DNA from 2 places in the Janthinobacterium sp. SUN118 genome. Region 2 is predicted to be linked to the other one. Evidence: predicted binding sites of a transcription regulator. Region 2 holds the regulator's gene; the other holds the start of a gene.
What was found. Region 2 encodes HrcA, which represses chaperone genes, less so after heat shock. Its sites were predicted from a motif close to TTAGCACTCNNNNNNNNNGAGTGCTAA; they were not measured.
Positions count from the first base shown of each region.

Region 1 (7,888 bases), 720 kb from region 2:
CTGGCTTTGTCGTGTACGACGGCAATCGGCTCGCGGCGCAGGCCAGCCATGGCGATCAACTGTTCTCCTTTGAAAGTGCCAAATATTATTTGGTATGGCGTCGTCTGCAGGCGCTGGGCGATCTGTGCCAGCGGCAAGCCGCTTTCCGCCGCATGCGTGGTGCAGAAGGCGGCGGGCAGTTCGGCGATGCCGGCCAGGCGCAGCGCGCGGTAGGCGGCAGCGTCGTCGGGCGCGAGGGGACGGACAGTGTGGGCAGGCATGTCGGCGAGTATCGGGCTTCGATGCCAGAAAGTAAACCTTGCGCTGCGCCATATTCGAACATAAGATATATCTTATTGCGATATATCTTAAGGAGCCATCATGCTGTACTTCCATCGCGGCGACCAGCCGTTGCGCGCCGCCCCGCACAGCCAGGGCGATGCGCCGGGCGCCGTTGCCAGCGTTGTTCCCGCCGCGCGCGGCCCGAAGATGTTTGACGCGGGCACCCTGCGCTACCTCGTACTGCAATTGATCGCCGACAAGCCGCGCCATGGCTACGACATCATCAAGGCCATCGAACAGCGTGCCGGCGGCGCGTATGCGCCGAGTCCCGGCGCCATCTATCCGCTCATGCATGGCCTCGTGGGCCACGGTTACGTGGCCGTCAGCCTCGACGGCAACAAGAAGCTGCACAGCATCACGCCCGAGGGGCTGGCCTTCCTGGCCGCCAACCGCGCCTATGTGGACGCCATCGCTGCCAGGGTGGATGCGCCGGCCGGCGCGGACGACGACTTGCGCCACCTGATGCACGAGCTGAAGGCGGCGGTGCTGGCGCGCGGGCGCGCGGGCGAACCCGATGCCAGCCGCCTGGACGCCATGCGCGCCATCCTGCGCCGGGCGCGTGCCGACATCGAGGCGCTGGCATGAGGCCCGCGCCGCTGTCCATGCCGGTGCCCATGCTGACGCCGGCGCGCGAGCGCGCGATGCTGTGGCTGCTTGCGCTGACGCAATTTACCGTCATCATGGATTTCATGGTGATGATGCCGCTGGCGCCCCAGCTGATGCAGGCATTCCATATCGGCCCGGCCGCCGTCTCCGGCGCCGTCTCGGCCTATGCCTGGTGCGCGGGCTTGTCCGGCTTGCTGGCGGCCACGTATATCGACCGCTTCGACCGCAAGAAGCTGCTGTTGACCATGTTTTGCCTGTTTACCGTGTCGAACCTGGCCTGCGCGCTGGCGCCGAACTTCCACGTGCTGCTGTGGTCGCGCGCGTTTGCGGGGCTGACGGGCGGCGTGCTCGGTGCCATCGTCATGGCCATCATCGGCGACGTGATTCCCGCCGAGCGGCGCGGCGCGGCCACCGGCATCGTCATGACCTCGTTTGCCATGGCGGCCGTGGGCGGCGTGCCGATCGGCGTGGTGCTGGCCGCGCACTTCGGCTGGCCTTCGCCCTTTTTCCTGCTGGTCGTGCTGTCGCTGCTGATCTGGCTGGGCGCGGCGCGCGTGCTGCCGTCGCTGACGGCGCACATGGGCGCGGCGCGCGTGCTGCCGTCGCTGACGGCGCACATGGGCGCGGCCCCGACGCCGCTGCGCCAGGTGCTGCCGAACCTGCTGGCGCTGCTGCGCGAACGGCGCCACCTCGAGGCGTTTGCCTTGTCCATTGTCAACATGACGGCGGGCATGCTGGTGATTCCCTTCATCTCGCCCGTGTTGGTGGGGAATATGGGCCTGGCGCCGGCCGACGTCACCTGGGTCTACCTGGCGGGCGGCTGCGCCACGATCTTCACGGCGCGCGTGATCGGCCGCTGGGCGGACCGGGCCGGCAAGCAGCAGGTCTATCGCTGGGTCTCGTTGCTGTCGATCGCGCCGCTGCTGTTCATGACGCATCTGCCCCAGTTGCCGCTGCTGGCGCTGATGCTGGTGTTTCCATTCTTTATGGCCCTCGTGTCGGGCCGCACGATCCCGCTGCAGGCGCTGCTGACGACCATCCCGGAGCCGCGCAAGCGCGGCGCCTTCCTTAGCGCCAATTCGGCCCTGCAAAGCCTGGGTAGCGGCCTCGGCGCCTGGCTGGGCGGCCTGACCCTGCAGACGGATGCGGCCGGCCACATCGGCGGCTATGGCTGGAATGGCTGGCTGGCGGCGGCCTTGTCGCTGTGGACGGTGTGGTGGGTGGCGCGCGTGCGCGGCGCGGCGCCGCAGGGCGCGCCGGCGTAGGCGGGCTTACTGCGTGGCGATGCGCTGCATGGGCGCGCTGTCCTTGCGCCACTGTTCCAGGCTCAGCAGGTCACCGCTGACGATGTCATCGACGAGGATGCGCTTGCCGTCCGGCGAGACGACGAAGCTTTCCCAACGGTGGGCCGCGTCCGGCGTGCTTTCGAAAAAGCTCAGCTGATAGTAGGGCTGGCCATCGACGAGGCGCGTCTCGGGTGACGTCTCCATCACGGCGCCATGCGCGCGGCCGGCCGAGGCTTTTTCGATATGCGCCGACCACGCCTTGATCTCGGGCAAGGCCATCAGCGCATCGACGGCGCGCGCATTCTGCTCTTGCGCCGCCGTCTGGCTGCTCGCGGCCGGGGCATTGCCACCGTGCTGCGCGGGCTGCTGGTAGACGTAAAAGGCAGCCAGGGCGGCAGCCAGCAAGCCGGCCAGGGTGCCGGCGATGATGGCGGTTTTGGAAGAGGAGGCGCGTGGCGGCATGGTGGTGTGGGCGTGAGAAAGAAGGTCGATGGCGGCCATGCTAAAGCAAAACGCACAGGCCGGCAATCGCCGGGCTGGCCAAACGGGCTGGCCACGTCAACAGGCGAAAAAAAAGCTACCTTCCGGAGAAGATAGCTTTTCGGGGCCGCCGGGGAGGCACTGGCAGCTTTTGGCCTGCCTGTTCCTGCCCGGCGCAGGCGGCTCCGCGCGCCGTCGCCTGCGCGCGGAGCCGCAGGACATTACATCATGCCGTCCATGCCGCCCATGCCGCCCATACCACCCATGCCGCCGCCCATGCCGCCGCCTGCCTTGTCGTCAGCGATTTCGCAGACCATGCAGTCGGTCGTCAGCATCAGCGAAGCGATCGAAGCGGCGTTTTGCAGCGCCGAACGGGTCACTTTGGCTGGGTCCAGGACGCCCATTTCAACCATGTCGCCATACGTGCCGTTGGCAGCGTTGTAGCCGTAGTTGCCCGAGCCAGCCAGTACGGCTGCCACGACGACCGAAGCTTCTTCGCCAGCGTTTTGCACGATCATGCGCAGTGGCTCTTCCATTGCGCGCAGGACGATCTTGATACCGGCATCTTGATCAGGATTGTCGCCCTTGACCGTGATGTTGGCGCGTGCGCGCAGCAGGGCTACGCCGCCGCCTGGCACGATGCCTTCTTCGACGGCAGCGCGGGTTGCGTGCAGTGCATCTTCAACGCGGGCTTTTTTCTCTTTCATTTCGACTTCGGTGGCTGCGCCAACCTTGATCACGGCAACGCCGCCAGCCAGTTTGGCTACGCGCTCTTGCAGTTTTTCACGGTCGTAGTCCGAGGTCGCTTCTTCGATCTGTACGCGCACTTGTTTCACGCGTGCTTCGATCGAGGCAGCTTCGCCGGCGCCATCGATAACGATGGTGTTTTCCTTGCCCACTTCGATGCGTTTCGCCTGGCCCAGTTCGGCCAGGGTCACTTTTTCCAGGGTCAGGCCGACTTCTTCAGCGATCACTTGACCACCGGTCAGGACAGCGATGTCTTCCAGCATGGCTTTGCGGCGGTCGCCGAAGCCAGGTGCTTTCACTGCGCAGGTTTTCAGGATGCCGCGGATGTTGTTCACAACCAGGGTCGCCAGCGCTTCGCCTTCGATGTCTTCGGCGATGATCAGCAGTGGACGGCCAGCTTTTGCGACTTGTTCCAGTACCGGCAGCAGGTCACGGATGTTCGAGATTTTCTTGTCGCACAGCAGGACGAATGGGCTGTCCAGTACGGCAACTTGCTTCTCTGGGTTGTTGATGAAGTAAGGCGACAGGTAACCGCGGTCGAACTGCATGCCTTCAACGATGTCCAGCTCGTCGTTCAGCGACTTGCCGTCTTCAACGGTGATGACGCCTTCCTTGCCGACTTTTTCCATCGCTTCAGCGATACGCTCGCCGATCGAGTAGTCCGAGTTGGCCGAGATCGCGCCAACCTGGGCGATTTCCTTGGTCGTGGTGCAAGGACGGGCGATTTTCGCCAGTTCTTCGACGGTTGCTGCAACAGCTTTGTCGATACCGCGCTTCAGGTCCATCGGGTTCATGCCGGCGGCAACGAACTTCATGCCTTCGCGCACGATGGCTTGTGCCAGCACGGTCGCGGTGGTGGTGCCGTCGCCGGCGTTGTCGCTGGTGCGGGAAGCAACTTCCTTGACCATTTGCGCGCCCATGTTCATGAGCTTGTCTTTGAGTTCAACTTCTTTCGCTACCGACACACCATCCTTGGTGACGGTAGGGGCGCCGAACGAGCGCTCCAGGACCACGTTGCGGCCTTTCGGGCCCAGCGTTACTTTGACTGCGTTGGCGAGGATGTTGACGCCTTCGACCATCTTGGCGCGCGCTGCGTCGCCGAATACTACTTCTTTAGCTGCCATGTTCAATTCTCCTGAGTTTCGGGATGTATCTGTCTACAACGTGGAAACAATTACTTGACGACGATCGCCATGATGTCTTCTTCGCGCATGACCAGCAGCTCATCGCCGTCAACTTTGACGGTTTGGCCGGCGTACTTGCCGAACAGGACGCGGTCGCCCACTTTGACATCCAGAGGACGGACTTTGCCGTCGTCGAGAATCTTGCCATTGCCTACGGCAAGGACTTCGCCTTGATCCGGTTTTTCAGCAGCTGCATCAGGAATGATGAGGCCGGACGCAGTCTTGGTTTCCTGGTCGAGGCGTTTGACGATGACGCGATCGTTCAATGGGCGCAGATTCATACAAAACTCCTTAAAGTTCAATGGATAAGTGTTGCTAAATGAATACATGCCTGGCACAGCGCCAGGCCTGCTTTCAGTGACCGCCGTTGAAAGCAGCCCGCAACGGTCAAGCAAACCCCATGTCATCCTGTCCTTGCCCGTATCCGGCAGTGGTGCATCGCGGCGTCGCCCGCCGCGTAGCATTCCCTGCAGTGGCCTGGCAAGCACCATCATTTCCTGAGGATTGCTACGAAAGAGTTTGTTAGCACTCTCTACTAACGAGTGCTAATTATAGGGACGGTAGGGGGCTTATTCAAGGGCTTATTCTCCGGGAAGATATGCATAGACGTTCTGCGCAGCCTGCATTTACGCAGGGTTTGCGCTGGCGCAAGCCTAGTTCCCGGGCGTCAGCAACAGCAGCGACTCTAGCATGTCGTCCGGATGGGGGGCGTTCCTGTACACACAGGAAACAGATTTCACTATGAAATTTGATAAGATGATTGATATTACATATCAATATCGCCACTGCGCCAGAAAGCACACCATGCAGCACACCATGTCCTATCCTGTTTCCCGTCCTGCGCTGCGCCTGCTAGGCGCCACCGTCATCGGCCTCGCCTGCCTGGGCCATGCCGTCGCGCAAACGGCTGCCGCGCCAGCGGCCACCATCGTCGACGAGATCACCGTGGCGACCCTGACGCCGCTGGAAAAGGAAATGCTGCTCAATGACCTGTTCAACGACTTGAACAAGGATGACGACGACCAGGAAGCGCATGTGTGGGACAACGGCGGCGACAGCGGCGTGCTGGTGAAAGCCACGTATAACTTCAGCAATTCCGGCATGACCGAGCACAGCCTGAAGGCGCACATGTGCCGCGACCTGAAGTTCGTCGTCACGGCTGGCGGCAAGACGCAGGGCCTGAGCCGGCGCACCTGTTCGCAGAACAGCGGCAACTGGGATGTGCAGGGCAAGGACCCGGCGCCCGTCGTGTATCCGCCTTTCCTGTCGGACGTGACGGTGGCCAAGCTGAATGCCAAAGAGCAGGCATCGCTGCTGAAGGCGGCCGTGCGCACCTTGAAGGATGAAGAGGATGGCAAGAGCCGCCAGTGGAGCAACAAGGGGCTGGGCAATGCCCAGGCCTTGCTGGTGACCTTGACGCCATCCGCGACCGGCACCAAGCCGGGCAGTTTTACCACGTGCCGCGACTTGACGATGGTGCTCGACGGCAAGGGCGGCAAGCAGGAATTGACGCGCCGTTCGTGCGAAAACCGCTACGGCAGCCTGGACATCGAACCGGACTTCGAAGGGCATCGCTAGGACGGCTTGCCGCAAGGCCGCAAGCGCGCCGTGGCGTTAAAAAGCATGTATTTCACGGCAACTGCGCTGCATTGATGTAAATATGTGTGACAGCGGCCTGATTCGATTGACGCCCGGGGAGCGTCCGCCCTATAGTGGCGGGATGATTTCCGAATTCAACGAATTATCCGACAAAATCGGCCTGCTGGCTGAAATGACCCATGCGCTGCGCCGTGAAAACGCGCAATTGCGCAAGGACAATGTCGCCCTGGCCGCCGAAAACGCGCTGTATGTGCAACGCATGCGCGAGGCGCAGGAGCGCGTGGAAGCCTTGCTGGAAAAAATCCCGGAACTGGTGCAGGCCGGCCTGGAGCAAGCCGCTTCGGAAGCCGCCGCTGTCACCGGCGATCACCTTGCCGAGAACGAGAAGGAAGCGTAATGCCGCGTGTCGATGTCAATATCATGGGCCAGGCCTACAGCATGGTGTGCCGCGATGGCGAAGAGCGCGCCTTGCGCGAAGCGGCGATCTATCTCGATAGCAAGATGAAGGCCATCCGCGACGCCGGCAAGGTCAAGGGCAACGACCGCATCGCCGTGTTGGCCGCGCTGGGCGTGGCGGCAGAGTTTCTCTCCGTCAAGTCACCGCAAGGTCCGCTGTCGGAATTGACGATACTGGAAGTGAAGCAAAAGATCTCGGCCATGCATACCGTCCTGGACAGCGCACTGACGCCCCAGGAAAACCTTTTTTAAGCGCGTACGCGACGATTTGTCTTTGCGATGCGCGACCAAAGGAGTAAACTTGGGTCTACCCTGCGGTGTTCGCGATTGCCATATATTCCTTGAACCATTTATGCGCATCGGTTGCGAATTTTGTTTGATGGGAGTGAGCGTCGCTCGTTCGACGAACCCGAAATTGAACTAACGTGACCACCTTGAACCGTTTGGTTCGGGATGCCGGCATAGCGGCACAGGCGGGGCCCAATTTGTAGTACAACTGAAAACGGTTGCGGCATCACGATGCGCAACCGTTTTTTTACGTCTGTTGCCTTGATACGGGAGATTTGATGAAACAATATTGGCTGATGAAATCGGAACCGGATGAAGTGAGCATCGACGACCTGATGGCGGCGCCCCGGCACACCATGCCGTGGTTTGGCGTGCGCAACTACCAGGCGCGCAATTTCATGCGCGATGGGATGAAAGTGGGCGATGGCGTGCTGTTCTATCACTCCAGCTGCCCGCAGCCGGGCGTGGCCGGCGTGGCCGAAGTGGCCAGCACGGCGTATCCCGATCACAGCCAGTTTGAAGAGGGCGGCAAATACTTCGATCCGAAAGCCACGCCAGAACAGCCGCGCTGGATCAGCGTCGACGTGCGCGGTGTCAGGAAGACGGCGCTGCTGCCCCTGTCCGAGATGCGCCAGATGCCGGAACTGGAAGACATGCTGCTGTTGAAGAAGGGCAGCCGCTTGTCCATCACGCCCGTGACGCCGGCGCAATGGAAGGTCATTACAGGCAAGTTGACAGCCTAGGCGCCGTCGCGCCGTCGCCCTCGATGCGGTTGCGGCCATGTTGCTTGGCCCGGTACAGGGCCTGGTCGGCGGCCGCGAGCAATTGTTCCGGCGTCTGTCTGTCGGCATTCAGGGCCAGGCCGATGCTGGCCGTCACTAGTCCGCCGCGCGACGGGGCCTGGGCGATGGCGGCGGCGGC
Region 1 is NZ_JAPUBV010000001.1:842,651-850,538, forward strand. Features, by position in the region: gene O0880_RS03820 (GNAT family N-acetyltransferase) at 1-260, opposite strand, end outside; gene O0880_RS03825 (PadR family transcriptional regulator) at 361-906, shown strand; gene O0880_RS03830 (MFS transporter) at 903-2,192, shown strand; gene O0880_RS03835 (hypothetical protein) at 2,199-2,714, opposite strand; gene groL (chaperonin GroEL) at 2,915-4,564, opposite strand; gene groES (co-chaperone GroES) at 4,615-4,905, opposite strand; gene O0880_RS03850 (hypothetical protein) at 5,441-6,202, shown strand; gene O0880_RS03855 (DUF904 domain-containing protein) at 6,345-6,620, shown strand; gene O0880_RS03860 (cell division protein ZapA) at 6,620-6,931, shown strand; RNA gene ssrS (6S RNA) at 6,986-7,163, shown strand; gene O0880_RS03870 (EVE domain-containing protein) at 7,246-7,710, shown strand; gene O0880_RS03875 (GGDEF domain-containing protein) at 7,688-7,888, opposite strand, start outside.
Region 1: a site for HrcA is predicted at 5,147-5,173, ahead of groES (co-chaperone GroES). Genes of this name have one in related genera too.

Region 2 (7,888 bases):
GAAATCACCTCGATCATGAAACGCAACAGCTGCGGCAAGGCGCTCGACATCGCCCGCGTGGCGCGCGACATGATGGGTGGCAACGGCATTTCCGACGAGTTCGGCGTCATCCGCCACCTGGTCAACCTGGAAGTGGTCAACACCTACGAAGGCACGCACGACGTGCACGCGCTGATCATCGGCCGCGCCATCACCGGCATCGCCGCCTTCAATTAATGGAAGGCCTCGCTTCCACCCTGCGGCCCGCCCCGCTGACCGGTTTGCGCGTGCTGGATCTGTCGCGCGTGCTGGCCGGTCCGTGGGCCGGGCAACTGCTGGCCGACCTCGGTGCCGACGTCGTCAAGGTCGAACAGCCGGGCCGCGGCGACGACACGCGCTCGTGGGGTCCGCCGTATGTAAAGGACGCGGACGGCCGCGACACCGCCGAGGCCGCCTATTTCCAGTGCGCCAACCGCAACAAGCGCTCCTTGTGCATCGACCTGGCGGCCCCTGAAGGGCAAGCCCTGGTGCGCCGACTGGCGCAAGAAGCCGACGTGCTGCTGGAAAATTTCAAATTGGACGGCTTGAAGCAATACGGCCTGGACGCGGCCAGCCTCCTGGCCCTCAACCCGCGCCTCGTCTACTGCTCGATCACGGGCTTTGGCCAGGATGGACCGTACGCGGCGCGCGCCGGCTACGACTTCCTGATCCAGGGCATGGGCGGCTTGATGAGCATCACCGGCGTGCCCGATGGCGAACCGGGCGCCGGGCCGCAAAAAGTGGGCGTGGCGCAGACCGACATCATGACGGGCCTGTATGCCACCATCGCCGTGCAGGCCGCGCTGGCCGAGCGCGAGCGTTCCGGCCTGGGCCAGCATATCGACCTGGCCCTGCTCGACGTGCAGGTGGCGGCGCTGGGCAACCAGGCGGCCAACTACCTGTGCGGGGGAAAAGTGCCCCAGCGCATGGGCAACTCGCACCCGAACATCGTGCCCTACCAGGACTTTCCCACGGCCGATGGCGACATGATCCTGGCGATCGGCAACGACGGGCAGTTTTCCCGCTTCTGCGCCATCGTCGGCCATCCGGAATGGGCGCAGGATGCGCGTTTCGCCACCAACCCGCAGCGCGTGGCGCACCGCGCCATCCTGATTCCCCTGCTGCGCCAGGCTACCGTCATGCGCACCACGGCAGAGTGGATCAGCGCCTTCGAGGCGCAGGCCGTGCCGTGCGGCCCCGTCAACCGCATCGACCAGGTGTTTGCCGACCCGCAAGTGATCGCGCGTGGCTTGAAAGTGGAGATGCCGCATCCGACGGCGGGCACGGTGGCGCTGGTGGCCAATCCCGTGCGCCTGTCGGGTTCGCCGGTACAGTACCGCCTGCCGCCGCCGCTGCTGGGGCAGCATACGCAGGAAGTGCTGCAGCAGTGGCTGGGCCTCGACAGCGGCCAGATCGACGGCTTGCGCGAACGCAAGGTCGTGTAAATGCTGGGTAGGTCAGATTAGGCCCTGCGGGCCGTAATCCGACACATTGTTGGCGCTGGTAACGTCGGATTACGCGCCTGCGCGCTAATCCGACCTACTTCAAGACCAGCTTCAGCGCCGGCTTTTCGCCATAATCGTCATAGCGCTCATTGATGCCGGCGATACAGAACGTAATTTCTTCCAGTAAATCAGGCACTTGCGCCTTCATTGCCGCCGCGTCTTGCACGACGATCTCGAGCACTTCATTCGGCTTCAGGCGGAATTGCGTCATGTTCTCGTCGTCGCGCAGATAGCTGAGACAATCGACCCAGGCATCCATGTTGTGGCCGTAGAACTCGGGGAAACCGAAGGCTTGCGCGCATTGCGCGTGGAAGCTCGCTTCGTCGGTGATGTCTTTTCCATTCAGGATGGCAGTGGCCATGGTCTTCCTCAGTTCTTCAGCGACAGCACATCCTGCATGTCGAACAGGCCGGTCGGCTTGTCGGCCAGGAAACGCGCGGCGCGCAGGGCACCGTGGGCGTAGGTGACGCGGCTGCTCGACTTGTGGCTGATCTCGATGCGCTCGCCGATGCCGGCAAACAGCACCGTATGGTCACCGACGATATCGCCGCCGCGGATGGTGGCAAAGCCGATGGTCGACGGGTCGCGTTCGCCCGTCACGCCTTCGCGGCCGTACACGGCGCACTCCTTCAGATCGCGACCCAGCGCGCCCGCCACCACTTCGCCCATTTGCAGGGCCGTGCCCGACGGCGCATCGACCTTGAAGCGGTGATGCGCCTCGATGATTTCAATGTCGTAGCCTTCGGACAGGCTTTTCGCGGCCAGTTCCAGCAGTTTCATGGTGACATTCACGCCCACGCTCATGTTCGGCGCGAACATGATGGCCGTCTTTTCGGCGGCGGCGGCAATCGCCGCCTTGCCCGCGTCATCGAAACCGGTGGTGCCGATGATCATCTTGATGCCGTGCTCGGCGCAATACGCCAGATGCTGCAAGGTGCCTTCGGGGCGCGTGAAGTCGATCAGGTAGTCGGCGCCGGCCAGGCCTGCGGCCAGGTCGGACTCGATCGGCACGCCGGCAGGCTTGCCGAGGAAGGCGGCCGCATCCTGGCCGAGCGAGGGCGATCCGGCGCGGTCGAGCGCACCGGCGAGCACGGCGTCGGGCGCGTTGCTGACCGCTTCGATCAGGATATGGCCCATGCGGCCACTGGCGCCGGCGATGGCAATTTTCAGTTCAGTCATTTTATTCTCTTACAGCAACTTATTTGGTGGGCTCGGCAGTAGGTGCAGGCTCGGCGGCAGGCGCCGGTGCCACGTCAGGCTTGCTCACAGGAATGGCGGGCGTGGCATCGGCCGGCACCGGCACGGCGCTCGGCGCCACGGGCGACGGCACGACAGCGGCTGGCACATCGGCCTTGGCCACCTTGGCGAATGGCGATGGTCCGGCGATGCGGTCGATGTATTCTTTCTCGGTCGGCAGGTTGCCGCCTTCGAAGCGCGCCACTTTGCCTTCCTTGTCGAAGAACACGACTACGCGGCTGCTGGTGGTTTCGCCATTGCCACGGGCCAGGCGGAATGGGTAATCCCAGCGGTCCGCATGGAAGATATCGGTCAGCAGGGAGGTGCCGAGGACGAAACGCACCTGGTCGCGCGTCATGCCCACTTTCAACTGGGCCAGCATCTCTTCGGAGATAAAGTTGCCTTGTTGAATGTCAGGACGATAGGGCGAGAAAAACCACATGAATTTCTGCAGCGGCGTGACGGTCGTCGTCTGCGCGCCTTGCTCGGGTACGACTTCCTTGCCCTCTTTCAGCGTGACGGCGGGCTTTTCGCCAAGGATGCCGCGGCTGGCACAGCCAGACAGCGTCAGCGCGACACAGACCATGCCCGCCACGACTGGAGCTCGAAATGAAATACGGTGCCAGAGAGATGGCAATACAGCCGGTGTTACGCGCATAAATGACCTCAATTTGATGAACAAAACGCCAGGAGTGACCGGCCAGCCAAAAAATGCATATTTTGGCACTCCCCGCTAAAACGCTATATGATAAAGCACCTGACCCACATACGAGCAACAAACATGAGTAACAATCCTAGTGATCTCAAGGCAAGCGGCCTGAAAGCGACCCTGCCACGGCTGAAGATACTCGATATCTTCCAGAGTAGCCCGGTACGCCACCTGACAGCGGAAGACGTCTACAAGATTCTGCTGGCCGACAATATGGATGTCGGTTTGGCAACTGTCTACCGTGTCCTGACGCAATTCGAACAAGCCGGCTTGCTTAACCGCAACCATTTTGAAACCGGCAAGGCGATTTTCGAGCTCAACGAAGGCTCCCACCACGACCACCTGGTGTGCCTCGACTGTGGCCGGGTCGAGGAATTCTTCGACGAAGACATTGAAGTCCGCCAGCAAAAAGTGGCCGAAGAACGCGGCTTCAAGATCGCCGAACACGCTTTGGCCATCTACGGCAACTGCATCAAGGTCGCCTGCCCGCACAAATCAGCCTGACGCAAGCTTGCCGCTCCCACGGGAGCGGCTCGCGTAATACCCTGCAATACAACGCCTGGCAAAACCGACGCGCAGCAGGTGTGGTCAGCTGTCCCTAGTGATGGCTCAGTGCGCTTGACAGCAGCTTGGCCGTGATATCGACAATCGGGATGACGCGCTCGTACGCCATGCGGGTCGGCCCGATCACTCCCAGCGTTCCCACGATCTTGCCGTTGACTTCATACGGCGCCGTCACCACGCTCATTTCATCCATCGGCACCAGGTTCGATTCGCCGCCGATGAAAATCTGCACGCCCGTCGCCTTGCTCGATACGTCGAGCAGCTGCATCAAGCCCGTCTTTTGCTCGAACATGTCGAACATCTGGCGCAGCGAACTCATATTCGATGACAGATCGCTCACGCTGAGCAAGTTGCGTTCGCCTGAAATCACCATATCGTCGCTATGGTCGGCCATCGCTTCGCTGCCCGCTTCCACGGCCGCCTGCATCAGGCTGCCCATGTCGTCGCGCAACTGGCGCAGCTCGCCCTGCAGGCGCACGCGCACGGCGTCGAACGACAGGCCGCCGTAATTCTGGTTGATGTAGTTGGCCGACTGCACCAGTTGCGCCGGCGTGTAGTCGGCCTCCGTCAACAGCAGGCGGTTCTGCACGTCGCCGCCGGGAGCGACGATGACGAGCAGGATGCGTTTTTCCGACAGGCGCAGGAATTCGATTTGCTGGAACACGGATTCGCGGCGCGGGCTGAGCACCACGCCGGCGAATTGCGACAGCGACGACAGCATCTGCGCCGCGTTGGCGATGGTGCGCTGCGGCTGCGGCGTCTGCAGGCGCATGCGCGACTCCACCAGATGCTCGTCCAGATGCTTGACGGTCAGCAAGGTGTCGACAAAGATACGGTAACCGCGCGGCGTGGGTATGCGTCCGGCCGAGGTATGCGGGCTGGACACATAACCGAGTTCTTCCAGGTCGGCCATGATGTTGCGGATCGTGGCCGGCGACAGGTCGAGGCCGGAAATCTTCGACAAGGCGCGCGAACCGACCGGCAGGCCGTCGGCGATATAGCGCTCGACCAGGGCTTTCAGCAGGGTTTGGGCACGTGTATCGAGTTGCATGATGTTGTAGTTAAGCAAGTATTCTGCGACGCAAACGGCAGCGAAGGCGGCCAAACGTGCGTCAATAGCAGCTATTATGCACGTTCGCCCGGCCAGCGGCGATCAATCTTCCAGTTGCCCCTGCAGCCACAGCAGCAATTCATCAAAGTTGGCGCAGATGGCGTCGGGCTGCACGCCGGCCGCCAGGTGCGCATCGCTGCCCTTGCGGTTCATCCACACGGCACGCATGCCCGCCCCTTGCGCCCCCGTCACATCGAAATATAAATCATCGCCGACATACACGGCGTCGCGCGGCGCCACGCCCAGCGCGGCGCAGCCGGCCAGGAAAATGCTGGCATCGGGCTTGGCCACGCCAAAGTCGCTGGCGGCGATCGATACCTTGAAATGCTGCGCCAGGCCGATAATTTCAAGGTCCGCATTGCCATTCGAAATGGAACCGACCAGCATGCGCTGCCCCAGCCAGGCCAGGCCGGGCAGGACGTCGTCATACGGCTGGACGCGGTGGCGCGCGGCCAGGAACTGGGCGATGGCGCCGTCGACGAGGGCGGGATCCTCGCCGGCGGCCTCGAAGGCGGTCAGCAGGCCGGCGCGGCGCAGTTCGATCAGGTTGCCATGAAAATGCGGTTGTTCATTGAGCATGGCCAGGCGGTGCTGGCGCAACAGCTCGATGGAAAACTGCTGCGCCACCTTCGGCGCATGCGTGGCCAGCCAGTCGTGCAACAGGGTTTCCGCCGCGGCAATCACGGGGGCGATGGGCCACAAGGTATCGTCGAGGTCGAACAGGATGGCCTTGGGCGGCACGGCCGTTTTTACAGAGGTAGGTGACATGGGACTCGCAAATGGATGCCGCGCCACGATGCGCGGCCTGCCTGTATTGTCGCACCGATCGCCGCTGGCGGCATGGGCGCCCGGTCGACAAATGGGGCCTGGCGGGCGCTTCGCGCAGAAAAATTGTTACACGGAGATACAAGGCAAGATCAATCGGCTTGCCAGATAGACTAAAATAGGCGCCATTCCAATGCGGCGCCAGCGTCCGCGTTGCGCTACCCTACCTAATTCGTTTTGGAGAATGTATGAAAAATTTGTACCTGCGCTCGATGCTGGCGGCGGCTTGCGCCGCCACACTGGCAGCCTGCGGCGGCAGCGGCGGCAATCTGTATCTGCAAGGCCAAGTCCAGAACCTGGCAAAAGATGGCTTGATCCTCCAGAACGGCGACGAAAGCTTGCCCATCACGGCGGGTGCTTCCGGCTTTACTTTCACCAAGCTGCTCAACAATGATGATCGCTATGACATCACCATCAAGCAGCAGCCGAAAGGCGCCGTCTGCAAAATGGTCAATGGCAGCGGCAAGGCATCGAGCTACTCCATATCGCCGGCCGTGGTTGTTTGCCAGACCAACACCTATCCGCTGAGCGGCACGATCACGGGCCTGACCGCGAACGGCCTGACCCTGGCAATGGGCGTCAACAGCATCAGCCCGCTTGCAGGCAGCACCGCCTACACGTTCCCGACCATCGCTGATGGCATCCCCTACAATATTTCCATAACGACCTATCCGACGGGCCAGACGTGCCGTTTCCAGGGCTCCGCCAGCGCCGATGGCCGCGATACTGTCGGCACCATGGGTTCCGCCGCCACGACCAGCGCCACACTGACCTGCACACCGCGGTAAGCCACGCGATTCGTCACCACACTATTGGAGAAATACATGAAGTTATCCTGCCTGCGCCCACTCGCCGCGCTGCTGCTGACCCTGGGACTGGCTGCTTGCGGTGGCAAGGCCTCGTATGAAGTCACCGGCACCATCAGCAATTTGAACACCAATGGCCTGATCCTGGTCAACGGCGGCGACAGCGTCACGCCTGCCGCCGGCGCCACCAAGTTCAAATTTGGCAAGAGCATCGATTACGGCACCAGCTACGACATCACGGTCAAGCAAAACCCTGCCCACATGAATTGCAGCGTCAGTGGCGGCACCGGTTCGGCCGGTCACTACGTCAGCATCGAAGCATCGGTCCTGTGTTCGCAAAACACCTACACGGTGGGCGGCACGATTACGGGCCTGACGGCGGATGGGCTGGTCTTGATCAACGGTAATGCGCAAACCACGGTGGCGAAGGACAGCACGACCTTTACGCTGGGGCTGCCTGTCGCCGATGGCGACAACTATGGCATCAGCGTGTTTACCCAGCCAACTGGCCTGAAGTGCGCCGTGGCGCCTGGCACCGGCGTGGGCACCATGGGCGAAGCCAAAGTCACCACCGTGCAAATTGCCTGCAATCCGGGCTAAGTAGCGTGGCTGGCAGCCGCTTGGCGGCTGCCAGGAAGAGATATCACCAAAATGAATATTTGATATTCCAAAGATAAATTGGAGTTATATGTGGCGATGCAGCATAATGCATCTGTCTCCTCCAACTCTTCCAAGAATTGGATTTAGCCCGCTTTCACCAGCGGGCTTTTTTTTGTCCAAAAATTTTCACTCAGCAGCTTGTGGCAAGCCAGGCCGCAGCAACTGCACGATGCTGGAAAAATCCTGCTGCGCATAACCGGCTTGGGCATGCACCTGGTACAGCTGGCGCACCAGGCCGCCCAATGGCGTGGCGGCATTCGACGACAGGCTGGCCTGCTGCGCCAGGCCCAGGTCCTTCAGCATCAGCGCCGTGCCGAAGCCGCCGCTGTAATTGCGCGAAGCGGGCGTGCCTTCCATGACGCCTGGCCACGGGTTGTACACTTCCAGGGTCCAGTTGCGGCCCGAGCTCTTGGCCATGATGTCGGACAAGACTTTCGGGTCCAGCCCATGCGCC
Region 2 is NZ_JAPUBV010000001.1:123,715-131,602, reverse strand. Features, by position in the region: gene O0880_RS00595 (acyl-CoA dehydrogenase) at 1-216, shown strand, start outside; gene O0880_RS00590 (CaiB/BaiF CoA-transferase family protein) at 216-1,463, shown strand; gene O0880_RS00585 (barstar family protein) at 1,558-1,884, opposite strand; gene dapB (4-hydroxy-tetrahydrodipicolinate reductase) at 1,893-2,702, opposite strand; gene O0880_RS00575 (outer membrane protein assembly factor BamE) at 2,722-3,417, opposite strand; gene fur (ferric iron uptake transcriptional regulator) at 3,541-3,972, shown strand; gene hrcA (heat-inducible transcriptional repressor HrcA) at 4,067-5,083, opposite strand; gene O0880_RS00560 (HAD family hydrolase) at 5,186-5,911, opposite strand; gene O0880_RS00555 (hypothetical protein) at 6,157-6,756, shown strand; gene O0880_RS00550 (hypothetical protein) at 6,793-7,374, shown strand; gene mmsB (3-hydroxyisobutyrate dehydrogenase) at 7,561-7,888, opposite strand, start outside.